DNA from 2 places in the Halomonas sp. 3D7M genome. Region 2 is predicted to be linked to the other one. Evidence: predicted binding sites of a transcription regulator. Region 2 holds the regulator's gene; the other holds the start of a gene.
The links. The regulator LexA, encoded in region 2, represses DNA repair genes until DNA is damaged. The targets are predictions, from matches to a motif close to TACTGTNTANNTANACAGTA.
Positions count from the first base shown of each region.

Region 1: INT22_RS08905 (LexA family protein) is a predicted target of LexA. The motif match lies at 5,023-5,042, and genes of this name have one in related genera.

Region 1 covers NZ_JABUZF010000170.1:44,912-56,485, reverse strand. Annotated here, with positions in the region: gene INT22_RS08920 (M20/M25/M40 family metallo-hydrolase) at 288-1,571, opposite strand; gene INT22_RS08915 (sodium-dependent transporter) at 1,729-3,192, shown strand; gene INT22_RS08910 (Y-family DNA polymerase) at 3,154-4,500, opposite strand; gene INT22_RS08905 (LexA family protein) at 4,497-4,922, opposite strand; gene INT22_RS08900 (alpha/beta fold hydrolase) at 5,393-6,271, shown strand; gene INT22_RS08895 (patatin-like phospholipase family protein) at 6,306-7,349, shown strand; gene INT22_RS08890 (Smr/MutS family protein) at 7,359-7,925, opposite strand; gene prmB (50S ribosomal protein L3 N(5)-glutamine methyltransferase) at 8,122-9,081, shown strand; gene aroC (chorismate synthase) at 9,095-10,186, shown strand; gene INT22_RS08875 (hypothetical protein) at 10,247-10,657, shown strand; gene INT22_RS08870 (phasin family protein) at 10,813-11,223, shown strand; gene phaC (class I poly(R)-hydroxyalkanoic acid synthase) at 11,316-11,574, shown strand, end outside.
Region 2 covers NZ_JABUZF010000090.1:1,371-12,944, forward strand. Annotated here, with positions in the region: gene ppsA (phosphoenolpyruvate synthase) at 1-1,087, opposite strand, end outside; gene ppsR (posphoenolpyruvate synthetase regulatory kinase/phosphorylase PpsR) at 1,371-2,204, shown strand; gene INT22_RS03405 (hypoxanthine-guanine phosphoribosyltransferase) at 2,214-2,792, opposite strand; gene nagZ (beta-N-acetylhexosaminidase) at 2,862-3,872, opposite strand; gene INT22_RS03415 (L,D-transpeptidase) at 3,954-4,475, opposite strand; gene INT22_RS03420 (TetR/AcrR family transcriptional regulator) at 4,453-5,130, opposite strand; gene lexA (transcriptional repressor LexA) at 5,468-6,145, shown strand; gene INT22_RS03430 (energy-coupling factor ABC transporter permease) at 6,206-6,877, opposite strand; gene purU (formyltetrahydrofolate deformylase) at 6,964-7,818, opposite strand; gene INT22_RS03440 (ribonuclease J) at 8,095-9,693, shown strand; gene moaE (molybdopterin synthase catalytic subunit MoaE) at 9,730-10,206, opposite strand; gene moaC (cyclic pyranopterin monophosphate synthase MoaC) at 10,211-11,005, opposite strand; gene mobB (molybdopterin-guanine dinucleotide biosynthesis protein B) at 11,066-11,574, opposite strand, start outside.

The sequences.
Region 1 (11,574 bases), on a different contig from region 2:
CTATCTGTTTATAAACGGGTAGTATAAAAATTTAAAAAAACTTATGTTTTGATATCCCAGGTTAATGTTTTTGACATATATGAGGTTCAAGGTAGGTAAACACAGGGAAAGGTGTTAGGGACGACCAAGCAGGAAGGCTTGTTAAACCAAGGATGCACGAACAGGACGTTCGTGAAGAAGGATTACGGAGGAAATACTACTACCCCGGCCAGGAATGGCCGGGGTTTTTTTACGCTAGTACTTGGCTACACTCGTTCTTCGCTAACTCTTCACTAACTTTCTTTTCACTACTTCTTTGCTTTTTTGGGCTTTGAGGCTTTTTTGTCTTCATCAGTATCAGGCTTGTCGCTACCCTGATGGCTAAGTGGGCTGGCCTGGTCAAGCCGTGGATGGTTGTCCAGGAATTCCCGCTGCAGGTCGGGTAGGGCATCCAGTGCTTTTAAGGTGTGGGTCAGCGCGTGAACTGCCGCGAGTACATCCTGGGTGTTGCCGGTTTCGGAAATAGTGTGCATGTTGCGAATCGGGAAGCCTATTGAGGTAGCTGCGCTATCAATAGAGGCCAGCACGCCTGCCATGCCGTCAGTACCCGTATCCACGCCAACGATGTCCCGCTGCAGGGGAATATCCTGCTCTTTGGCGGCGCTGGCGATAATGCGGTTGAGCTGTTCGCTGGCAATCGAGCCTACGGACATCGTGAAGCCTTTGCCCATTTCCAGCGGCTGCATGCGCTTGTCGCCAATACCAGGAGCAGCTATGTAGTCGTGGTTAACGTCTACGCCAATCAGTGCGTCTGGCTTTAGTTCGCCAGCCAATACGCGGCTGCCGAAACGGCCAATTTCTTCGTAGCTGGCAATGGCAAACAGCACGCGTACGTTTTCGGTGCCGCCGGCTTCTGCGATTAACTTCGCTACTTCTGCGGTAACAAAGCAGCCCAAGCCATTATCCAGGTAAGCGCCGTAGAAGGTGTTCGGGCTAAAACCAGGGCGAATGGGGCGGTCGAAAATAATGGAGTCACCTGGGCGAACGCCTAAATTCAGCACTTGCTGCTTTTTATTTTCGCCATGGATTTGCAGGTCCAGGTAGATCTGCTCTTTTTTGATACCTTTGCTGCCATCGCGCTGTGCAGGATCAGAAAAGTGAATAGCGCCCAAGGCTTCTACTGTACCGCCTTGGATGCAGCGATAGCTGCCGGGAGCGTCAGGATCTTCGCTGAATAGCTTCACTTCATGGCCGATAAGCACAGTCGGCAAGAAGGAGTCAGTGTTGATCCAGATCTTGCCGTCTTCGCCAATCGAGCGAACCTGCATGCGGATTTTGTCTGCATGGCCGATGATCATCACTTTGAACATGTCATCGCGGCCAGGATGGGTGTCCAGCACCACGCCAGCATTGCCTTTAAACTGATGCAGATGCCAGCCGCTGGGCGCGAAGCTTTCAAAGTAGGGCTTCAGTACGCCGTAGGTCATGGCGCCTTCCAGGCCTACCGGGCTGGGGGCAGCAAGAATATCGCGCATGATGTTGAACTGCGCGTCGGGCATGGGTTGCGTCCAGGGTTTGGCGCTGTCGCTCATGTTAAGCACTCTCCGTTGGGTGGTGTTCATCGCTCACTAGTCTGCCAGATTCTTGCTTCAGATGCGCATGGCTGGTTCGCCTAGAGAGACAAGAATTTTGGGCTTTGGTTATAAAATCCTCTAGGATAGGCGCTTTTTTCTGACAAGGTGGAAGGTCATGGCGTCTTCTGGGCAACCTCGCACTCAGTGGCTGGGCCGCTGGGGCTTTATGCTGGCAGCCACCGGTTCGGCGGTGGGGCTGGGCAATATTTGGAAATTCCCCTATATCACCGGGGAGTATGGTGGTGGGGCCTTTGTGCTGGTGTATCTGGCGTGCATTTTAGCCGTTGGCGTTCCAGTGATGATGACCGAAATTGCCTTTGGTCGGCGTGGGCGCGGCAGCCCGATTGATGCGATACGGCGCGTTGTCAATGAGTCTGGCCGCTCTTCTGCCTGGTCGCTGATTGGTTGGATGGCGATGCTTTGCGGCTTTATGATTCTGTCGTTTTATGTCGTGGTCGCAGGTTGGTCGTTCTCCTATTTATGGAAAATGCTCACCGGTGGCCTCGCAGGCAGTAGCGTTGATGACATGGCGGCGGTCTTTGGAGCCAATAATGCCAACCCGTTCATTCTGGGCGGTTGGAGCACCCTGGTGGCAGTGCTGACCATGGTGATTGTGGGCAAAGGCGTTCAGGAAGGTATCGAGAAAAATGTCAGTTGGATGATGCCTGGGCTGGTGCTCATGCTCATTCTACTGATCATCTTCGGGGTGTTTTCCGGTGGGTTTGGCGAGGCAGTGAGCTTCTTGTTCTCGTTCAACGCAGGCAGCCTCTCTAGTGAAGGCATGCTGGCGGCGTTGGGCCACGCCTTTTTCACGTTGTCGTTGGCATCCGGTGCGATTCTTACCTACGGTAGCTACTTGCCCAAAGGAGCTTCGATTGGGCGTACCACGGTAAGCGTGGCCATTGCTGATACCGTCGTTGCACTAATGGCGGGGTTGGCGATCTTCCCGGTCATTTTTGCTAACGGTATGAATCCTGGTGAAGGGCCGGGGCTTATCTTTATGAGCTTGCCGCTGGCCTTCCAGGCGATGCCAATGGGCACGCTATTTGGCATTCTGTTTTTCTTGATGCTCTCGATGGCGGCGCTGACCTCGTCTATTTCGATGGTGGAAGCCACGGTGTCGTGGTTATGCGATAACAAAGGCATGACCCGCAAATCTGCCTCTTGGGCGACGGGCATCGTGCTATGGCTGATCAGCACGCTGGCGATGCTATCGTTTAACCTGGGCGCTGATTGGACACTGGCGGGTAAAACCTTTTTCGACTGGCTTGATTACCTGACCTCGCGCTGGATGATGCCGCTAGGGGGATTGGGTACGGTCGTGCTGGCAGGTTTTGTGCTGAAAAGCGAAACCTTCCGCGACGAACTGGGCCTTGCGCCGTTGCCTTATGCGCTATGGCTGACCATGGTGCGCTACGTTAGTCCGTTGGGTATTTTGGTTATCTTTGCTGATGCCTTGGGGCTTTACCAAGTTTCGTTCGCGGTGCATTGGCCGTGGCTGCTAGCGGTTTTGCTGGTCATGGTCGCAGTGGGGGAGACCCTAAGCCCGCGGCTGCGCCAAGCGCTGCGCTCGCGCTAGCCGCTGTTGTTCACGCTTCACCCTGGCAGCTGCAATGGCGCCAGGGTGAGTGCCTGCCTCCATGAGTTCGTCCCAGCAGGTGGTGTAACGGTTAGAGCGGTGCGCACAGCGCAACTGCCACGGTGCTTCCGCCTCTGTCATTCCAAAGCGAATCGTGCCTTGCCCCATGCGCTGATTAATGGCGTCAACGGCGTTCATCAAGTGCGGGTGCGCTTTATGTGAAGGCTGCAACAGCGAAAGCTGATACTGCTGTGCATCGACTAAGTCCAATAGCATGACACCGGCTTTCATAAACTGAAAACCCGGCCGATACATCTGTTCCAACCCTTCGCGGACGGCTTCTAAAATGATGCGGGTATCGTCACTTGGCGATGCCAGGGGAATCATCGCGCTAGGTGAAAGCTGAGGCTGGTCTTTACGATGGCGGTTGGTGTTTAGAAATAGCAATACGGCGCGAGTAAGGCTTTTCTGCTGGCGCAGTTTTTCGGCACTGCGCTGAGCATGGCGGCGCAGCGCTGCGTGCAATTCCGCTTTTACGCCGGTTGCGTGGCCAAAAGAGCGTGACGTCATAATACGCTGACGCGGCTCTTCTAATGCGTTCATTGCCAAGCATGAGGTGCCACGTAGCTCTAGCGCTGTACGCGCAAGCACCACTGAAAATCGTTTGCGAAGTTGCTTTGGGTCGCACTCCCGCAACTGCCACGCCGTGCGAATACCACTCACCGCAAGCCGTTCTGCTAGGCGTCTGCCGACGCCCCATACGTCATTCACCGGCAGCTGTTTAAGCAGCGCCGTAGTGGTCGGGCTGTTGGCAGTGAGTAGGCAGACGCCTTGGTAGTGAGGCTGCTGTTTGGCAACGTGGTTAGCGAGCTTGGCTAGCGTATGGGTAGGTGCCAGCCCTACGCATACAGGTAGCCCTAAATAGCGGCGAACACGGCGGCGGACAACTTCCCCGAGCACTTGGCATTGAGTGTCGCTGAAGCCATCCAGGTAGATAAACATTTCATCAATAGAGTAAGGCGCGACGTCTGGACAGGCATCCCGCAGTAGCTGGGTGAGTCGTGCGGACATGTCGCCATACAGCTCGTAGTTTGATGACAGTAAGTGAATCTCTCCCCGTCGGCGCAAACCTTCCAGCTGGAAAGAGGGAGTGCCCATGGGGATTTCCAAGGCTTTCATTTCGGCCGAACGGGCGATCACACAGCCATCGTTATTCGACATCACGCCCACGGGTTTGCCTTCAAGCGTGGGGTTAAAAACACGCTCGCAGGCAACATAAAAATTATTGGCATCAACAAGGCCAATCATGGCAAATACTCATGCACCACAGCGCGCACCACCCCCCATAGCTGACAGTTTGTCTCTGCTAACGGCAGCGGTGGATAGTGGGGATGTGCCGAGCAGAGGTGTGGCGTGCCTTGATAGAGCGCATAACGCTTTATCAGTACTTCCTCTTCAAACATGGCGACCAGGATATGCCCTAAGCGGGGCGGTATGCTGCGATCTACCACCAGCAAATCACCTTCGAATATCCCCCAGCCTTCCATGCTGTCGCCCGCGGCGGTGAGGTAAAACGTGTGGTTGGGATGTTTAATCAGTCGCTCATTGAGATCTAACGTGCGTGGTTCGTAATCTTGAGCAGGTGAAGGGAAGCCGCTAAACCCAGCGCGGCCGTATAACGTTGGAAATGGCAACGGCTGAGAGGTTAACGGCAGGGCTGTCGCAACCATCGTTGTTGGAAATGTACTCGTTGTAAACGTACTTGTTGCCAACGTGGCTGTTTTTAAAACGGCGGGTTGGGACGGCATCGTCGGCATCCTCATGAATAAATAGTGTGTTTATATACAGTATTTATTCGTGGAAGAGAAATTGCAAGCGACGCTCAACGCTGGGGGGCTGGGAGCTACTGGCTTAGTGGGTGCAATTGGCTTAGCGAGCAAGCCACAGACCAACCACCAACGCACTTATCACAGTAATCAAGAACACAAGGTTGCGAGCACGGGTGTCACGACGTGGTTTCATAGTCATTTTCCTGTTGGTCATCATCGTTAAGAGCATTTCGCAGTAGTTGCAGCACGCAAGCGTTATCCGCATAAAAGCGGCAGATGCGCTGCGCTTAGCATGGTAACGTTTACGCCTTAGAGCGTCATCTGACGTATATGACATTGCTTGGTTATCCGGCTTTTAAGAGATCCTGCTTATGAATGAATCGACCCACGTCGGTACCGCTGCGCAGCCGCTTTCCCTGGCGAATGGTCGGCTGGCGGCGCTTAGCTGGGGGCGTAGCACTGCGCCTACTTGGGTGGCACTGCATGGTTGGCTAGACAACGCGGCGAGCTTCAGTCGGCTGGCGCCGCTATTGGTGAAAGCACTGGATATTCGCATTGTGGCGATCGACTTCCGCGGTCACGGGCATTCGGCTCATGCGCCTGCAGGAAGCGACTATGCACTATGGGACTATACCCAGGACGTGCTGGATACCATGGAGTCATTAGAGATCGAAAAGGCGACGCTACTTGCTCACTCGATGGGGGCAGCCGTGGCTTGCCTAGTCTCGGCAGCGCTGCCTGAGCGGGTAGATAAGCTAATTCTGTTAGATGGCTTAGGAGCGCTAAACACACCTGCCGAAGAGACTGCCAGCCAACTACGCAAAGGGCTAGTGGCCTATCGGCGGCCGCTTTCCCGTCCTCCTCGTTATCCCGATGTTGAGAGTGCAGTTGCAGCGCGGGTAGCCGGAGGTGTCACGCCGCTGGACAGCATCACCGCCACGCCACTTGTCGAGCGCAACACCCAGGCCACTGCCGATGGGCATGTGCAAATGCGCACGGATAGCCGTTTGTTAAAGCCTTCCTTGGTGCGCTTTACGCCCCAGCAAGTGTTGGCGCTACTGGCGGAGATTCAAGCCCCGGTGCTATTGATAGAAGGGGAACGAGGTATTTTAGGCGAGCGGGACTGGGCAGAAAAAGCGCGCCAAGCAGTACCACAGTTAACGCGCCATGTACTAGCGGGTGGCCATCATCTGCATCTTGAGCCCCAGGCGGTTCATCACGTGGCCAGCACAATCAGTCAGCAAGCGTAGCGGGTACCTGATTGCTCGCGTTAGGAAGATGACGATGAAGAAAAAAGTAGCGCATGTTGTTAAAACACCTGTGGCAAGCAGCTGCTTGAATGGCGGTAATAAGGTTGCGCTGGTATTAGGGAGCGGAGGGGCCAGGGGGTACGCCCATATCGGTGTTATTGAAGCATTGGAAGCACGCGGCTTCGAGATAATTTCGATTGCGGGTTGCTCTATGGGCGCGCTAATTGCTGGTATTTATGCCGCTGGAAAGCTGCCTGAATACCGGGAGTGGGTGTGTAACCTGGACTATTTAGACGTGCTCAAGCTGGTCGATGTGACCTGGAGCCCAATGGGCGCCATGCGAGCGAATAAGGTCATGAGCAAACTTGAAGAGCTGGTCGGTGATAGATTGATTGAAGACCTGCCTATCCCGGTGACGACCGTCGCGACAGATCTGATTCGTCAACGTGAAGTGTGGTTTCAAAATGGCCCTTTACTCCAGGCAATCCGTGCCTCTATTGCCGTGCCGGGTGTCATTACCCCAGTACATGTGGGTGGCCAGGTACTCGTTGATGGCGGCTTGCTGAACCCACTGCCGATAATGCCGATATTAGCCACCCACGAAGCGGATTTTGTCGTGGCGGTTAACGTGACGGCGCACAGCCCACAACCGATCACCTTAGAGGAGTTGTTACCCCGCGAAGATACAAGCGACAGCCGCACCGCGTTAGAGCGCGACCGTGATGCTAATATTGGCGGTTGGATGGACGATGTGCGTGCCACCACGCGCCGCCTGTGGGATGGGCTGGGGGGCAGTAATGGTGAAGAGAGCGACGTTGATGAAACCGTTGACCTGCGTGGTCGGCGTGAGTGGGGTAAGCTCGATATGATTCTAGAGTCGTTTGATATCACCCAGGCGGCGCTGGCGAAGTATAAAATCGCAGGCTATCCGCCGGATGTATTGATCGAAATTCCCAAAACTGTTTGCAGCACTTACGAGTTTCACCGGGCCAACGAATTAATTCGGCTGGGTCGGCATCTTGCTGATGAAGCGTTAGAGCGCCGCATGCCTAGCATTGCTTCGGATGCGACCGAGTGACATAGCCGCCTACTGCCCGCGCTTGCGCAGCAGAATATACACCGCGCCTGTACCGCCATCGATATCGGTGGCGGAACAGAACGCCAAGACGCCGGGCCACTCTCTTAACCACGCATTGGTATGGCTTTTAAGCACCGGAAAGTCAGAGGTGGTGCCCCAGGCCTTACCATGCACGACTAGAACACAGCGCATGCCTTGTGCAGCGGCGTCGCGCAAAAAACTTTCAAGCTCAATCCTCGCTTCTTCTAGGGTATAACCGTGTAAATCCAACCCCGCTTGCCACGCGGTTTGGCCACGTTTTAACTGGCTTAAGGTGCGCCAGGGCAGGTCGGGCACGCTGAATTCCAGATACTCTGAGGGGCGTACCGCCTCTACTCGACCGTCGGTCGTGCGACCGCTGGTTTGCAGCGTGTTGCTCTCTACCGCCGCTTGTCGACGTGCTTGCTGGGCAGCTTCGTCGTTGCGCTTAGGCTTGCCGGGATCAGCTTGATTACTGGCAATACGGCGCACGCCTGCTGCCTGCAGCGCTTGGCGAAAGACACTGATATCGTCGTCATTGGGCAGGTGTCGCGTCATGGTCGGCTCAAATAGAGAAATGAAGTGTTAACAAATAAGCATAATTGAGAAGCGCACAGTATAGCGAGCTTGTCGTTGCTGTGAACCGTTCCTGTAAACCATAGCTGTGAACCGTTCACCGTGAACCACGCGCTGTGAACCAGACGGCGTCAAAGGTACAATCCTTCCATGAACTTTTTACACGCCAGGAGCCGCTGTGACTACGCATCTCAATGATGAGACCTCCCACTCAATGCTTTCGTTGCCGGAATCGGCATTGGTGAGCGAGCTTTTTACACTGCGCGATTACTTACGCTGGGTGTCCAGCGAGTTTTATCTGGCGGGGCTGCACTATGGGCATGGCACGGAATCGCCCTGGGACGAAGCCGTTGCGCTTTGCTTAGGCGCACTGCATCTGCCATGGAACGTCGACCCAGCTGTGCTGGATGCCCGCTTGCTGCCAATAGAGCGCGAACGCATTATCCGGTTAGCGCGAGAGCGGGTAACGACTCGCCGCCCGCTGCCTTACTTACTGGGCGAAGCTTTTTTTGCAGGATTCCCGTTCAGCGTTGACGAACGCGTGTTAATTCCGCGCTCGCCCATTGCCGAGCTGATTGAAGACGGCTTTGCTGCATGGTTCCCGGAAGAGCCGCCTGCCCGAGTATTGGACCTATGTACCGGTTCTGGCTGTATCGGCATTGCCACTGCATTGGTGTTGCCTACCTGCGAGGTGGCATTGGCGGATATTAGTCAGGATGCCTTAGCAGTTGCTCGTCAAAACATTACGCGTCACGACGTTGGTGATCGCGTGCGGGCTGTCGAATCCGATGTGTTTGATGGCCTGGAAGGGCAGCGTTTTGACCTAATCGTGTCTAACCCTCCTTATGTTGATGCGCGTGATCTGGCCACCATGCCTGCCGAGTTCCGCCATGAGCCTGCTCTGGCGTTAGGCGCTGGTAACGACGGGCTGGATATCGTGCGACGCATTTTGCGTGAAGCACGCCAGCACTTAACCGACGAGGGCTGGCTGATTGTTGAAGTTGGCAATTCCGACCGCCATGTGGAGGCTGCTTTCCCTGAAGTGCCCTTTATCTGGCTTGAATTCGAGCGTGGCGGCCAGGGTGTTTTTGCCTTGAGCGCCGCTGAACTCGACGCCCATGCGGCGTCTTTTGCGTGAGGAACTAACGCCCATGTCTGGCAATACCTTTGGCAAGCTATTTACCGTTACCACGTTTGGTGAGAGCCACGGCCCTGCTTTAGGCGCTATTGTTGACGGTTGCCCGCCTGGCATACCGATCAGTGAAGCAGACTTGCAGCTTGATCTAGATCGCCGCCGCCCAGGTAGCTCTCGACACACCACTCAGCGTAAAGAGCCGGATCAGGTGCGGATTCTTTCTGGCGTGTTTGAAGGCAAAACCACGGGGACGTCGATTGGTTTATTGATCGAGAACACCGATCAGCGCTCCAAAGACTACTCTAAAATCAAAGATCAATTCCGCCCCGCCCACGCTGACTACACTTACCATCATAAGTATGGCCATCGCGATTACCGGGGCGGCGGTCGTTCTAGCGCGCGAGAAACAGCCATGCGTGTTGCTGCTGGCGCTATTGCCAAGCAGGTACTGGCCGCGCAAGGAATTCAGATTCGCGGTTATATGAGTCAGTTGGGGCCCATTAAAATCGAATTCAAAACCTGGGACGCGGTAGGCGAAAATGCCTTTTTCTGCCCTGACCCGGACAAAGTGGCCGAACTTGAAGCCTATATGGATCAGCTGCGTCGGGATCAAGATTCCGTAGGCGCTGAAATTACCGTGATTGCCGACGGTGTGCCGGTCGGATTAGGCGAGCCGGTCTTCGACCGTTTAGATGCTGATCTGGCGCATGGTTTGATGAGCATCAATGCGGTAAAAGGGATAGAAATCGGGGCCGGATTTGGTTGCATTGCCCAGCGTGGCAGCGAGCACCGTGACGAGATGACGCCTGAAGGGTTTCTTTCTAATCACGCGGGCGGGGTGTTGGGCGGAATCTCCAGTGGCCAACCGATCGTCGCTCGATTAGCGTTGAAGCCAACGTCAAGTATTACCACGCCTGGGCGATCAATTGATATACATGGTCAGCCAGTTGAGGTAATAACGAAAGGCCGCCATGACCCTTGTGTCGGTATCCGTGCGACGCCTATCGCTGAGGCGATGATGGCAATCACACTGCTAGATCATTGGCTACGTCATCGTGGACAAAATGGAGATGTTAGCGTTGACACGCCACGTTTAGAACAACAATAACAGCACGGTGCGCTTGGCGTAACGCTGCTACACTCTAGGAAGATGGTTAAGGAGTCGCCTATGAAGATCAACGTTGAATTTGACCTGACACCGGATGAGTTTCGCCAATCACTAGGGCTGCCGGATGTTGAGGCGTTTCAGCAAAGCCTGCTGGAAAATATTCAGCGGCAAATGGAGTCAGGGGAAGATGGCTATGACCCTATGAATCTAATGCGTCCTTTCCTGCAGCAGCCGATGATGCAACAAGGTCTCTCCCAAGGGTTAGCTAACTTTGGCACGTATCAACAGATGATGTTGGACATGTTACGCAAAGCGGGTTCCTCCGGCAGCGGTGCCGAACAGGATGACGGCACAGATCAAGGCGAGTCTCAAGAGGCTGCTAAGCCAGCAGCGTCAGGTGGAAGCGCATCAAGTGCGAGAAGCTCCAAAGCGAAAGCGACGGCTTCTTCGCGTTCTCGCACTAAAGGGTAGAACTGTCATGTGAAATGTGTAGCGTGGTTGAGCGAGCTGCTAAGAATGTTGCAAAGCAGCATTGCAGCGTTTACTCTTTTTGCAGTGCAGCAATTTTGCCATGTGATGAGCCACTCCAGGCTCATGCCAAGGAACGAGAGACAGGAGCAGACACTATGCAAGATAAAATGATGGACGCCTTTAGTACCCAAACCCGCCAAATGTTTGAGCCAATGCGTAAGATGAACTCGCTGATGCTCAACAACATGGAAAAAATGACCCAGTATCAGCTGGAAGCAATGAAACGCTACAGCCAGATGGGCACCGAGCGCATTCGTAGCGCGACGGAAATTGACGATGCAGAAAGCCTGCGTGATTTTGGCACCAAACAAGCCGAAATGATGAACGAGCTTTCTCAGCAAATGCAGGAAGATGCCCGTGTCATGGGTGAGATGAGCTTGCAATTCAAATCCGAAATGGAAAAGCTGTTCAGCGAAGCTGGGCAGAAAATGAGCGAGCAAGCCACCTCTGCCACGAAAAGTGAACAGCCTGCGAAAGCGACTAGCCAGTCTTCACGTAAAAGCTAAACGCAACTATGTTCGCGGCGCCTTCAAGGCGCCGCGTTCTTTTGGATGATGTGCCTGGGCAGAAAATGCCAGCAGGTGAGGGGAGAGTGAGTATGCTGTCAGGGTGGAAAATGCCGTCTCAAGGTGTTTCTCAAGAAGAGCTTGAAGCATGGAAAGTGCAGCTAAGCGATGTCGGTGAACAGTACAAAGGACTGCTTGAGGATTTACTGTCACGGATAGCCCCCAGCGAAGCTGCTGACTCCGTCTACAGTGATATGCGCGAAAGCTTTGAAGCCGCCGCACAATCGCTTATGAGTAACCCTAACCTGTTGTGGCAAACCCAATCGCGCCTTATGCAAGATCAGTGGCTGC
Region 2 (11,574 bases):
CAATCGCCCGGCCTGTAATCAGCGTGCGTCCTTTTTCACGCAGGTGGAAGCGTTCTAACTTTCCTCCTTCCTGTTGTGAAACAACGGTTTCAGGACGCGCTTGAACGATGTAAAGCTGACCATCATCACCATCCAGTGCCCACTCGATATCCATCGGACGCTGGTAATGTTTTTCAATGGTCATGGCTTGCCGTGCAAGATCCATGATCTGCTCATCGTTAATACAGAACCGACCACGATCGTTCAGAGGCACATCAACAGTTTCAACCGATTTACCAGCGCTGGCATCTTGCCCATAGATCATTTTGATCAGTTTAGAGCCTAGCGTCCGGCGTAGCACTGCGGGACGGCCAGCCTCAAGCGTGGGCTTGTGCACATAAAATTCATCAGGATTGACAGCCCCCTGGACGACGGTTTCGCCAAGCCCCCAGGAAGCAGTAACAAACACTGCGTCGCGGTAACCAGACTCGGTATCCAGCGTAAACATAACCCCGGAAGCACCTGTCTCAGAACGCACCATCTTCTGCACACCCGCAGACAGCGCCACATTCTCATGGGCGTAGCCGCGGTGTACGCGGTAAGAGATCGCGCGGTCATTAAATAGCGATGCAAACACTTCGTGCACCGCCTGTTTAATATTGTCAAAACCTTCAATATTAAGGAACGTTTCCTGCTGACCAGCAAAAGACGCATCAGGCAGATCTTCTGCCGTGGCGGAGCTGCGTACGGCAACTTTCAAACTGGGATGCTTAGCCTGAAGCTGCTCATAGGCACCGCGTAAAGCATGTTCAAATGCAGGGGGAAGTGGCGTATCAATAATCCACTGGCGGATAGTCTTACCAGCCTCTGCCAACGCCTTAACGTCATCGACATCCAGGCGAGCAAGGGTGGCGTTGATGCGGTCATTTAACCCTTCGTGAGAGAGAAACTCACGATAGGCATGGGCCGTCGTGGCAAATCCACCCGGCACTGTCACGCCCACACCTGATAAGTTCGAGATCATTTCGCCAAGCGAAGCGTTTTTACCACCCACACGTTCGACGTCTGCCATACCTAACTGATCGAACCATAGAATGTACTCTTCCACGCAACCCCCTCGCTTTTAGACTGCTTTGCGACCTGACAGGCCGACTCTAATTGACCATGTCACACTAGCATCGCCCCGCCGCATTCGCCATTGGTCTAATAGCGAACGGAGTGGAGGATTTTTACAACAAAGTGCAATAAAGGGCTTTTTATGTAGTCTTAATGAGGTAATTTTTATTAAATAAGCGTTAAAACGAACTGCAAAAAGTGAATGGCTTGGCAACGATTGTGCTAACCCACGCCCCACCCCACAATAGCAATTTTATTTATTGACGGATTTAGTGATGAAGCGAACAGCCTTTTTTATTTCTGATGGTACTGGCATTACGGCAGAAAGCCTTGGGCGTAGCCTGTTAGCTCAATTTAGTGATGTTGAAATTAACATGCTGACAAAGCCCTACATTGATACGCTGGAAAAGGCTCGAGCTTTAGCGGAGATAATCGACTCTACCGCCGTCCGTGACGGCCATCGGCCGATTATCATTGATACCATTGTGGATCAGGATATCCGTAACGTCATTCGACAGGCCTCAGGCTTCAAGGTGGATATCTTCTCTACCTTTTTAGAACCCCTAGAGCAAGAGTTAGAAACGCACTCCTCTTACAGCGTCGGCAGAACGCACTCGATTGGTAGCGATGATGTCTACATGGATCGCATCCATTCCGTCCATTTTGCGCTAGATAATGATGATGGCGCACGAACGCACCAATACGATAAAGCCGACATTATTCTGGTTGGCGTTTCACGTTGCGGCAAAACACCCACCTCACTTTATCTAGCGCTTCAATTTGGTATTCGAGCAGCTAACTACCCATTAACCGAAGATGACTTGGATGAAGATGGCAGTTTAAAACTACCCAAGGCACTCGCCCCCCATAGACACAAGCTGTTTGGTCTGACAATTGATGCTCGCAGGCTAGCAGCAATACGCAACGAGCGCCGTCCCAACAGTCGCTACAGTTCAATGGATCAGTGCTTGCAAGAAGTTGAACAGGCTGAGTCGTTATATCGCTCGATGCACATCCCGTTTATCGATACGACACGCTTTTCAGTAGAAGAGATATCAACCCGAATGATTGCAGAGACAGGCCTAGCTAGGCGCTTCTCGCCCCGCTAGGCCAGAGCATTACATGCCCTTGGGAGCAAATATTCCAGGGGCATTACGCCAGTAGCCTTTGTAATCCATGCCAAAGCCGAACACGTAACGATCTGCAACCTCTAGGCTACAGTAATCGGCTTTTAAGCCAGGTACCGCTTTACGATCATGCTGCTTATCCACCAGTACGGCCGTTGTAACGCTCGCCGCTTGGGCTTCCTCGCAGTAGGCAAGAATAGCGGCTAACGTAGAGCCCTCATCAAGAATGTCATCGACGATGACGACGTGGCGCCCTGCCATGGGAATTTCTGGAGAAACACGCCAAAAAAGTTCGCCACCACGCAACTCATTGCGATAGCGGGTGGCATGCAGATAATCGACTTCTAGAGGGAAACCTAATCGGGTTAGCAGGTGCCCTGTTGTGATCAAGCCGCCATTCATAACGCAGTAAAAAACCGGTAACTTATCCCCTAGATCTTTACTAATTTCCTCAGCCATTCGATCCAGTGCACGCTCAACTTGTTGTTGAGAAATCAAGCAGTCAGCGTTATCCATCAACTCACGCATTGAGTCAAGCGACTCAAGCGCCTCTTTATCCAGTTTGGACATCGGGTTACTCCAAGAAGGGGTTAACTAGTCAGTGACTTAAAAACGAAAATAACTTAAGAAAAGATGGGGTTAATTCGCCAACGCTTCTAATTTGGCATGGGTACGACGCCAGCGGCCAAGTGCCGTTAGCGCATCCACGTCTGGACGGGCTCGTCCATAGCGTAGCTTGATTGGTCGTTTACTGTGTAATCCTTGGCATGCTTCAACAACGTCTAACGCTGCAGAGCGGTCATTACAGACCAATAGCATATCGCATCCTGCGGCAAGGGCAGCCCTGGCGCGCTCCTTCGGGTCACCCGCTTCATGAGCACCCGCCATGCTTAAATCATCTGAAAAGATACAACCTTTAAACCCCAGGGACTCTCTTAACATTCCCAACCAACTAGGTGAGAAGCCAGCAGGACGTGAGTCAAACGCACTATAAATAACATGGGCAGGCATAACACCATCAAGCTGAGTAGCAAGCTGGCTAAACGGAACAAGATCGCGCTGTTTAATAAGCGCCAGCGGACGGTCATCCACAGGTAACGCCACATGGGAGTCAGCGGCAACGCCACCATGGCCAGGAAAATGCTTACCTACCGCCGCCATACCCGCTTCATGCAAACCGTTGATAAAACACTGACCCAGCGCAGCGACGTGTGCAGGGTCGGTGCTGAAGCTGCGATCACCGATAACACTAGAGATGCCACTTTCGACATCTAAAACAGGCGCAAAGCTGATATCCAGACCGCAAGCAGCCATTTCCATGCCCAGCAACCAACCCGCGTCTTTTGCTAGTGCAAGACCGGATGCCGAATCCTCAGCGAATTGATCACCAATGCGTGCCATGGCTGGCATGCGAGTAACGCCTTCTTTAATTCGCTGAACGCGACCGCCTTCTTGATCAATACCAAGTAACAGCTCGCCGCGAACACGACGAATATCACTGCAAAGCTTTCTAACCTGGTAAGCATTCTCGACATTTCTAGCGAATAAAATGACACCGCCCACAGCAGGGTCCATCAAAAGATGTTTTTCAGCTTTGGTTAATCGCGGCCCTTCGAGGTCAAGCATGACCGGGCCTAAAGATTGAGTCATTGTGATGGATCCAACAAAAGGGCCGTCAATTTTAGTTGATCAATCTCTCGTGTCAAAAAATCAATAATAAGTTGCCTACGCTTAGCCATTATGAAGCCAAACAGGTGTGCCCGGCGGCACATGCTCAAAAAGATACACCAGATCATCATTGCGCAGCCGAATACACCCATGTGAAGCGGCCACGCCCATCGGTTGATCAGGTGGCGTGCCATGAAGATAGATAAAACGACGCTGAGTGTCGACATCCCCGCCTCGGTTCACTCCTCTCTCTAAACCACAGAGCCACATAATGCGCGTTAAGATCCAATCACGATGAGGGAATTCCGCCGCAAGCGCCGACGTAAACACCTCCCCAGTCCACCGCCGCCCCCGAAAAACAGCATTATCAGCTAAACCGCCACCTATCGATGCGCGGATATAATGCCATCCCAGGGGGGTTTGACCACTGCCTTCCTGCTGCCCTACGCCTTTCTCACCGGTGGACACAGCGCACGTGTACTGCAGCGTGCGCCCTTGCCACCAGCATAGCTGCTGGTGTTTGATATTGATTTCTATCCAACCACCATTCTGCGGGGGTAGTTCAGCTAGCGTGGGCGTTCGCATAATGTCCTTCATCAGCAGCAGGCGGTAGCGGAGCATTCATGGCAGCAACCACGACAGGGCGTAAACGTCTTACCAAATCCCTGACGGTCACTTGCTCATTATAGTCTTTCGCGGCAATGTCTCGCAGCGCATCTAAACCCGACAGCGTAAAAATCACGGTACCCAGCATGAAATGCAGTCGCCAAAAACGCTCAGCATCAGGTAAATCTGGCGTTGCCTGGCGCACCAGCTCAGTAAAGCGGGTAAACACGTCTCCGTACTGCTGTTGGATATAACGGCGTAAATGCCCTTGTGCCTGACTATACGCCAACCCTAGCAGACGCATAAACACCTTCAGGCTATTGCGCTCAGCTGGCACTGCCAACACCGTGCTTGCCATTGTTTCCAACAGCACTTCAAGCGGAATCACATCACCGTTGTACTGCGCTTCCAGCTCATCAAGCGCCGTGTGAAAACGTTGCGAGAAGGGGTCTAAATAGCGCGCAAACACCGCTTGGATAAGCGCCTTTTTGGAACCAAAGTGGTAATTGACAGCCGCCAAATTAACCCGCGCTTTACTGGTGATATTGCGTAGCGATGTTTCGGCAAAACCACGCTCGGCAAACAGCACCTCAGCGGTATCGAGGATACGTGTTACCGTATCAGATTGCGCCATAGCGCCCTCCAGAAAACGAGTGTTTAAAACATCGTTAAATACTATGCCATAACGCTATTTGGCTCAATCACTTATCTTTAGCTTTTTCCCCGATGCTAAAATGCAGCCTAGGCAGCCATTCAAACACCAGCTATCAGACGCTATCGGGTTTGCCACTGCCATAGCCTCTCAGACTCGTCGCTCCTATCTCCATTCCTGGCACCATTCGCATAATGACTGCCATGCCATAGCGAAACGCTCTAGCATGTACTGGACAGAGCAACATACTGTATACTTAACCACATACTGTTTAAGCCGACATGTAGCCACTGTCTTGTTCAATTTTTTGGAGTTTGTTATGTCGCGTCCTCTTACTGCTCGTCAACAGCATGTTTTTGATTTTATTGTTAAAACGATGTCTGAATTCGGCTATCCGCCGACCCGCGCAGAAATTGCCAAAGCGCTAGGCTTTCGTTCTCCTAACGCTGCTGAAGAGCATTTACGAGCGCTTGAGCGCAAAGGTGCCATCCGCATTATCCGTAACACCTCGCGGGGGATTCGACTGCCTAATCAGGAACCACAGGATATCGGTGATGTCTCGGCAACAGCGCCTGCCGCCAACGTAGAACCACTACCGAATGGCTTACCAGTCATTGGCGAAGTGGCCGCAGGAAGCCCGATTCTAGCAGCGGAACACATTGATCGTTATTGCCCACTCCCCGCTGAATACTTTACCCCCAAAGCGGATTACCTTCTTCGGGTGCGAGGCTTGTCAATGAAGGATGTTGGCATACTGGAAGGCGACCTTCTTGCCGTGCATCGCACCGACCGGGTTCGTGATGGCCAGATTGTGGTGGCAAGGCTAGAAGATGAAGTCACTGTAAAACGCTTTAAACGACAGGGCCATACGGTGACACTGATTGCTGAAAACAGCGACTTTGCGCCCATAGAAATTGACCTACGTACGCAGCAGTTGGATATTGAAGGGGTGGGAGTTGGTGTCATACGTGGCGGTAACGGCCAAGCACTGGGATAAGCGAGTAAGTGTAAATGCCGGTGAGGCACTCGATAGAGATACTCACCGGCTATCGCAATGTTACTGAGAGTCTATATAGCGACGATCATTAAACGTAGCTACCCAACTCGGGTGATACACCAATAAAATACTGAGTAACATCCCTGTGATAAAAGCCTCGGAGGGCATTAACAGGGGTAAGAAGCGCGCATACTCTTGGGCTAAGTACACAGCTTCAGAGTCAGTACCCGCCACCATGATTAGCAAGACCGCCGACAACCCTCCTGCCAGTGTTGCCAGCGCTGCGCCAAAAAAGCCGCATACGAATAAAAAGATCATCAAGTTATCCGGCAGGCGCCGGTCTACCCATCGCCATACCAGACCAGTAATGACCGCAGGTACAATGCCGGTTACCAATACATTAGCGCCTAGTAACACCCATTCGTTGCGACCTATAGCTGACATTGCAACATTAATCAGCACATTGCTGATTAATGCGAGAGGCATTTTGAATAGCAACGTCATTAAGACAGTGAAGACTAAGTGCAGGGTTAACCAATCGACTGCCTGAGCACGCAGTTGCCACATCAACACCACAGCGAGCGTCGCGGCTAACCACCGATGCTGAAGAGCCACATCGCCTATCAGCACTCGCCAAGGGCGCAGCCATATCATCCACGCAAGCACGCTCAACGATACCAACCACGTCAGCAACAATGCCCAGGGAGCTAAAACACTTTGCGCGAAAGACATGGATGCCCCTATCTACCCGTTCAGTTAACGACAAGCCAGCTGTAAACTTGAATTGACTAAAAACACTGCGTATCTAAACAGCATGCTTAGCTGAACACCACGGTCTTATTGCCATGGATTAATACTCGGTCTTCTAAATGCCATCGTAAACCACGCGCCAATACCGCTTTTTCGACATCGCGCCCAAAGCGCACGAGATCCGTTGGCGTGTGGCAATGACTTACCCGATGAATATCTTGTTCAATAATCGGCCCAGCATCCAGCTCTTCGGTGACATAGTGACAGGTAGCACCGATTAGCTTAACGCCACGCTGGTAAGCTTGATGGTAGGGCTTAGCACCGGCAAAAGAGGGTAAGAAACTGTGGTGGATGTTAATCACCCGTCCCGCGTAACGCGAGCAGAGCGAAGGTGGCAAAATCTGCATGTAACGTGCCAGCACAATGCAGTCAGCCCTTGCGCTATCAATCTGAGCTTGCACCTGCTCGAAAGCAACCTGCTTGTTATCAGGATCTACGGGCACATGATGGTAAGGAATGCCATACCACTCAGTGAGTGATCGCATATCCTCATGGTTTGAAATAACCCCGACAATATCGCAATCAAGCTCCCCAGCCTGCCAACGATAAAGCAGATCAACCAGGCAGTGAGACTCCCGCGACACCATCAACACCACACGCCTACGCTTTTGAGTATCGACGAGCGACCACTGCATATTGAAGGCTTTAGCCACCGGCTCAAACGCACTACGTAACGCCTCCGCCGACATACCCAACGAATCTGCCAAAATTTCGTATCGCATGAAGAATCGGCCGGTCTCAAGATCAGAGTGCTGACTTGCTTCAGTGATAGAACCACCTTGTTGAGCAATAAAGCTTGAGACACGCGCCACAATGCCCACTTGATCAGGGCAAGAAACCACCAAACGGTAATAATGAGACATAAATAAACACTCTTGACATATTTTAACGGCACGTTCGACAAGCACCTACCAGCGGTAGGGAAGCGGTATATAGGCGAAATAGTGTACCTTATGCTTATCAAGGAAGCACCGCAGCCAAATGCCACGATGATTGTTACCCGCCCCTGCCTTCCCGTATAGTTAAGGTCTTACTTTTTAGGCTTTTCATTACTGATGCACCCACCACGCGTTCAACTTCGTCCCCGCCGTCGCCCTCCCCTGCGCCTACTGCCGCTAGGTGGGTGTGGTGAAATTGGAATGAACCTTACGCTGTATGGATACGATGATGAGTGGATCGCCGTCGACTGCGGCATGATGATTCGCCAAGATCTACCCAATTCCCCGCTGCAGGTGCCCAATACAGATACATTAGCAGCACTCAATATTACCCCAAAGGCACTCTACATTACCCATGGCCATGAAGATCATATTGGTGCCGTGGCGTGGCTCTGGCCTAAGTGGAATTGCCCTATTTTTGCAACGCCGTTAGCGGCGGGATTGCTGCGCCATAAGTTTGCAGAACATCAGCTTAGTAGCGCCGCTATAAACGTTGTGGAACCGGGTGATGCAATGGAGCTCGGCCCCTTCACGCTGCGTTACCTTCACGTTACCCATTCGATTCCAGAAAGTTGCTCAATCCTAATGCAGGCAGGCGACTATCGCGTGCTACACACCGGGGACTGGAAACTAGACCCTACCCCATTAATTGGCTCGCCCATTAACGCTGCTCAATTTCGTGCGCTCGCGCCTATCGATCTCGTCGTAGGCGACTCCACTAACGCCCCGATGCCCGGCCATTCCGGCAGTGAAGGCGATGTTGCTAAAGCACTCGCTCACACCTTAAAACAGTGCAAAGGACGCGTGGTGGTATCTTGCTTTGCCAGCAACCTCGCCCGCGTATTAGCGATTGGAATTGCTGCCCAACAGTGCGGCCGACGCGTCAGCTTGATGGGCCGTTCAATGGAACGCATGGTGAGTGTCGCGAAGGGCCTAGGGTATCTAGACGACTTTCCGCCGCTAGTACCGCCCCATGACTTAGGCTACCTGCCGCCAGAAGAGGTGGTGATTATTGCGACGGGCAGCCAGGGCGAACCACGTGCAGCACTGCAACGCTTAGCACAGCGGAGGCACCCGTTTGTGGATCTTGAGCCAGGCGATAGCATCATTTTTTCTGCCAAAGCCATACCAGGCAACGAGCGCCCTATTGAACAACTGAAAAAACGCCTAGCGCAGCTTGGGGTGTCAATTTTCGATGAGATGAACCACCCAGAATTACACGCGACTGGGCATCCTGCCGAAGATGAGCTGAGAAAACTGTATCAATGGGTTCGGCCAAAAACATTGCTGCCGGTGCATGGGGAGGCGCGCCATCAGGCTGCCCATCAAGAAATTGCCACCAGCCTCGGCATTAACGCCCCGCTCGCACCGGTAAATGGCGACATGTTGATGTTCGACAATCTAGGCTTACGCTGCGAAGCACGCTATCCCCAGCCGCCCTGCATCGTTAATCAGAATAGCGTCGTGCCTCATCCAGGGCTCGATACCGGCTCTCACTCATCGCGGCGCGGCAGTTTGTTCTTAGCGCTTCCCGTTACGGCTACCGACACTGGCTGGTGCCGCATTGGCCGTTTGATGCTGGATGCCAGCGGTACCAGCCCACTCGATGAAGATAGTTTCAGCGAATGGCTAGATGATCAGTTATTAGAAATAGCAGCAGAGACATTGGCCGATTTGCGTCAAGCACTGCAACCGAGGCTAATTCATTGGCTCGCTAATCACCTTCAGCATATGCCAGACGTACATTTACAAATAATGGCAACCGAAATGCCCTCTTCAGAAGCCATTAGCGATAGTTAAAGCCATTGGCGATATTGATGCTGCTGGCAATATCGTCTACCAGCGTTCTGCAGCTTGCTGATCAGTATGCCGCTCTTTTACCCAGTAAGCCCCCTGGCGGGAGTGCTCTTTCTTCCAAAACGGCGCCTGGGTTTTTAAAAAGTCCATAATAAAGTCGCAGGCTTGGAAAGCATCGCGGCGATGAGCACTGGCCACCAGCACCCGCACAATAGGGTCTCCCGGCGTCAAATCACCAATGCGGTGAATAATCCGTACGGCCTGTAACGCCCAGCGTTGACCTGCCTGCTCACCAATCTGCGTTAATGTGCGCTCGGTCATCCCTGGGTAGTGCTCAAGAGTCAGCCCAATAACATCAGGGGATTCATTAAAGTCGCGCACAAATCCCGTGAAGGTGACAATAGCGCCGATATCGGTGCGCTTGCGCAGCGCACTTTCATAGCCATCATCCATTTTAAACGCTGCTTCTTGAACCCTGACAGCAATATCCAATTCAGTCTCTGTAATATCAGCCATCTGATTACCCACCCGTCACTGGAGGAAAGAAGGCCACTTCATCCTCATCGGTAAGGCGCGCACTATCGTTGGCCATCACTTGATTGATAGCACACAACGTGCGCTGCTCTGACAACACATTAAAGCGTGCATCCATAGCGCTTAACGCCGCTTTCAATCCCGCCACATCTCGACTTGGCAGTTGATCAAGCCCAATGGCAAGGTCACTCTCTTCTACCCGCTCACGCAGCTCAGCAAGAAACTTAACCCGCACGCAAGGGGATGCACATCGCTCGCCTAAGCGAACCTCTCCTGCAACGCCACCGCCAGTCACAATTGGTTCTGGCACACCTCGTTGATAATCGCCACGAACACCGCCCCGCTTACTTTCCAATTGAATGGCGTCAATGCGCATCTCTTTATCCACCGCTTTACACATATCGTAAAGCGTCAGACAAGCCACTGACACGGCTGTCAGAGCTTCCATTTCTACCCCGGTCTGTCCGTTAAGGCGGCAAAGCGCGGAGACTTCAACACAGCCGTTAGCGTGATCAATAGCGAAATCTACAGAGACTTTTGAAAGCGCTAATGAATGGCACAACGGGATCAACTCATGCGTGCGCTTTGCTGCCTGAATACCCGCAATGCGCGCGGTCGCCAGCACATCGCCTTTGGGCAACTCGCCATCACTCAACAGCTGCAACGTTTTAGGCTGCATAACGATACGCCCAGACGCTACCGCCTCGCGGCGAGTCTCTCGCTTATCTCCGACATCGACCATGTTGGCTTCGCCGTGTTTATTGAGGTGAGTTAGCTGCATATCGTTACCTTTTTAATCAAGCCACGGTGTTATAAAAATACTGTTTTGGAAGCTGCTAATTTAGTTAGCCACAACATTGGGTTGAGCATCCATCCACTCGATTACCCACTCAGTGATCGCTTCAATATTATTCAGGTCCAGCCGCTTAGCTGTTGGGATAATTGATGGAGGCAGCGAGCCACTTGACGCTACCGCCTGTACCCAGTCGCCACTGACAATAGAAACATCGCCAATCCCTGCACGGTACAGGACTAGCTTAGGAATTGGCCACGCCTTAAAGCCCTCCACAATGACCAAATCTGGCGCCTGGGTAATCATCAGTGACAAGAGGTAGCCAAGATCCGGTTCTTCTTGGCCAGGTGTCTCTTGCATCATGGCAAAACGCTCTCGGGATGCAATCAACATAGGCGCAGCGCCAGCCTGACGAAGTTTATAGCTATCTTTTCCTGGCTGATCGACATCAAAGCTATGGTGGGCATGCTTTATCACCCCCACCCTGAGCCCCTTTTCGCGCAGGCGAGGCAAAAGCTGCGCTAACAGAGTCGTCTTACCAGTCCCACTCCACGCGG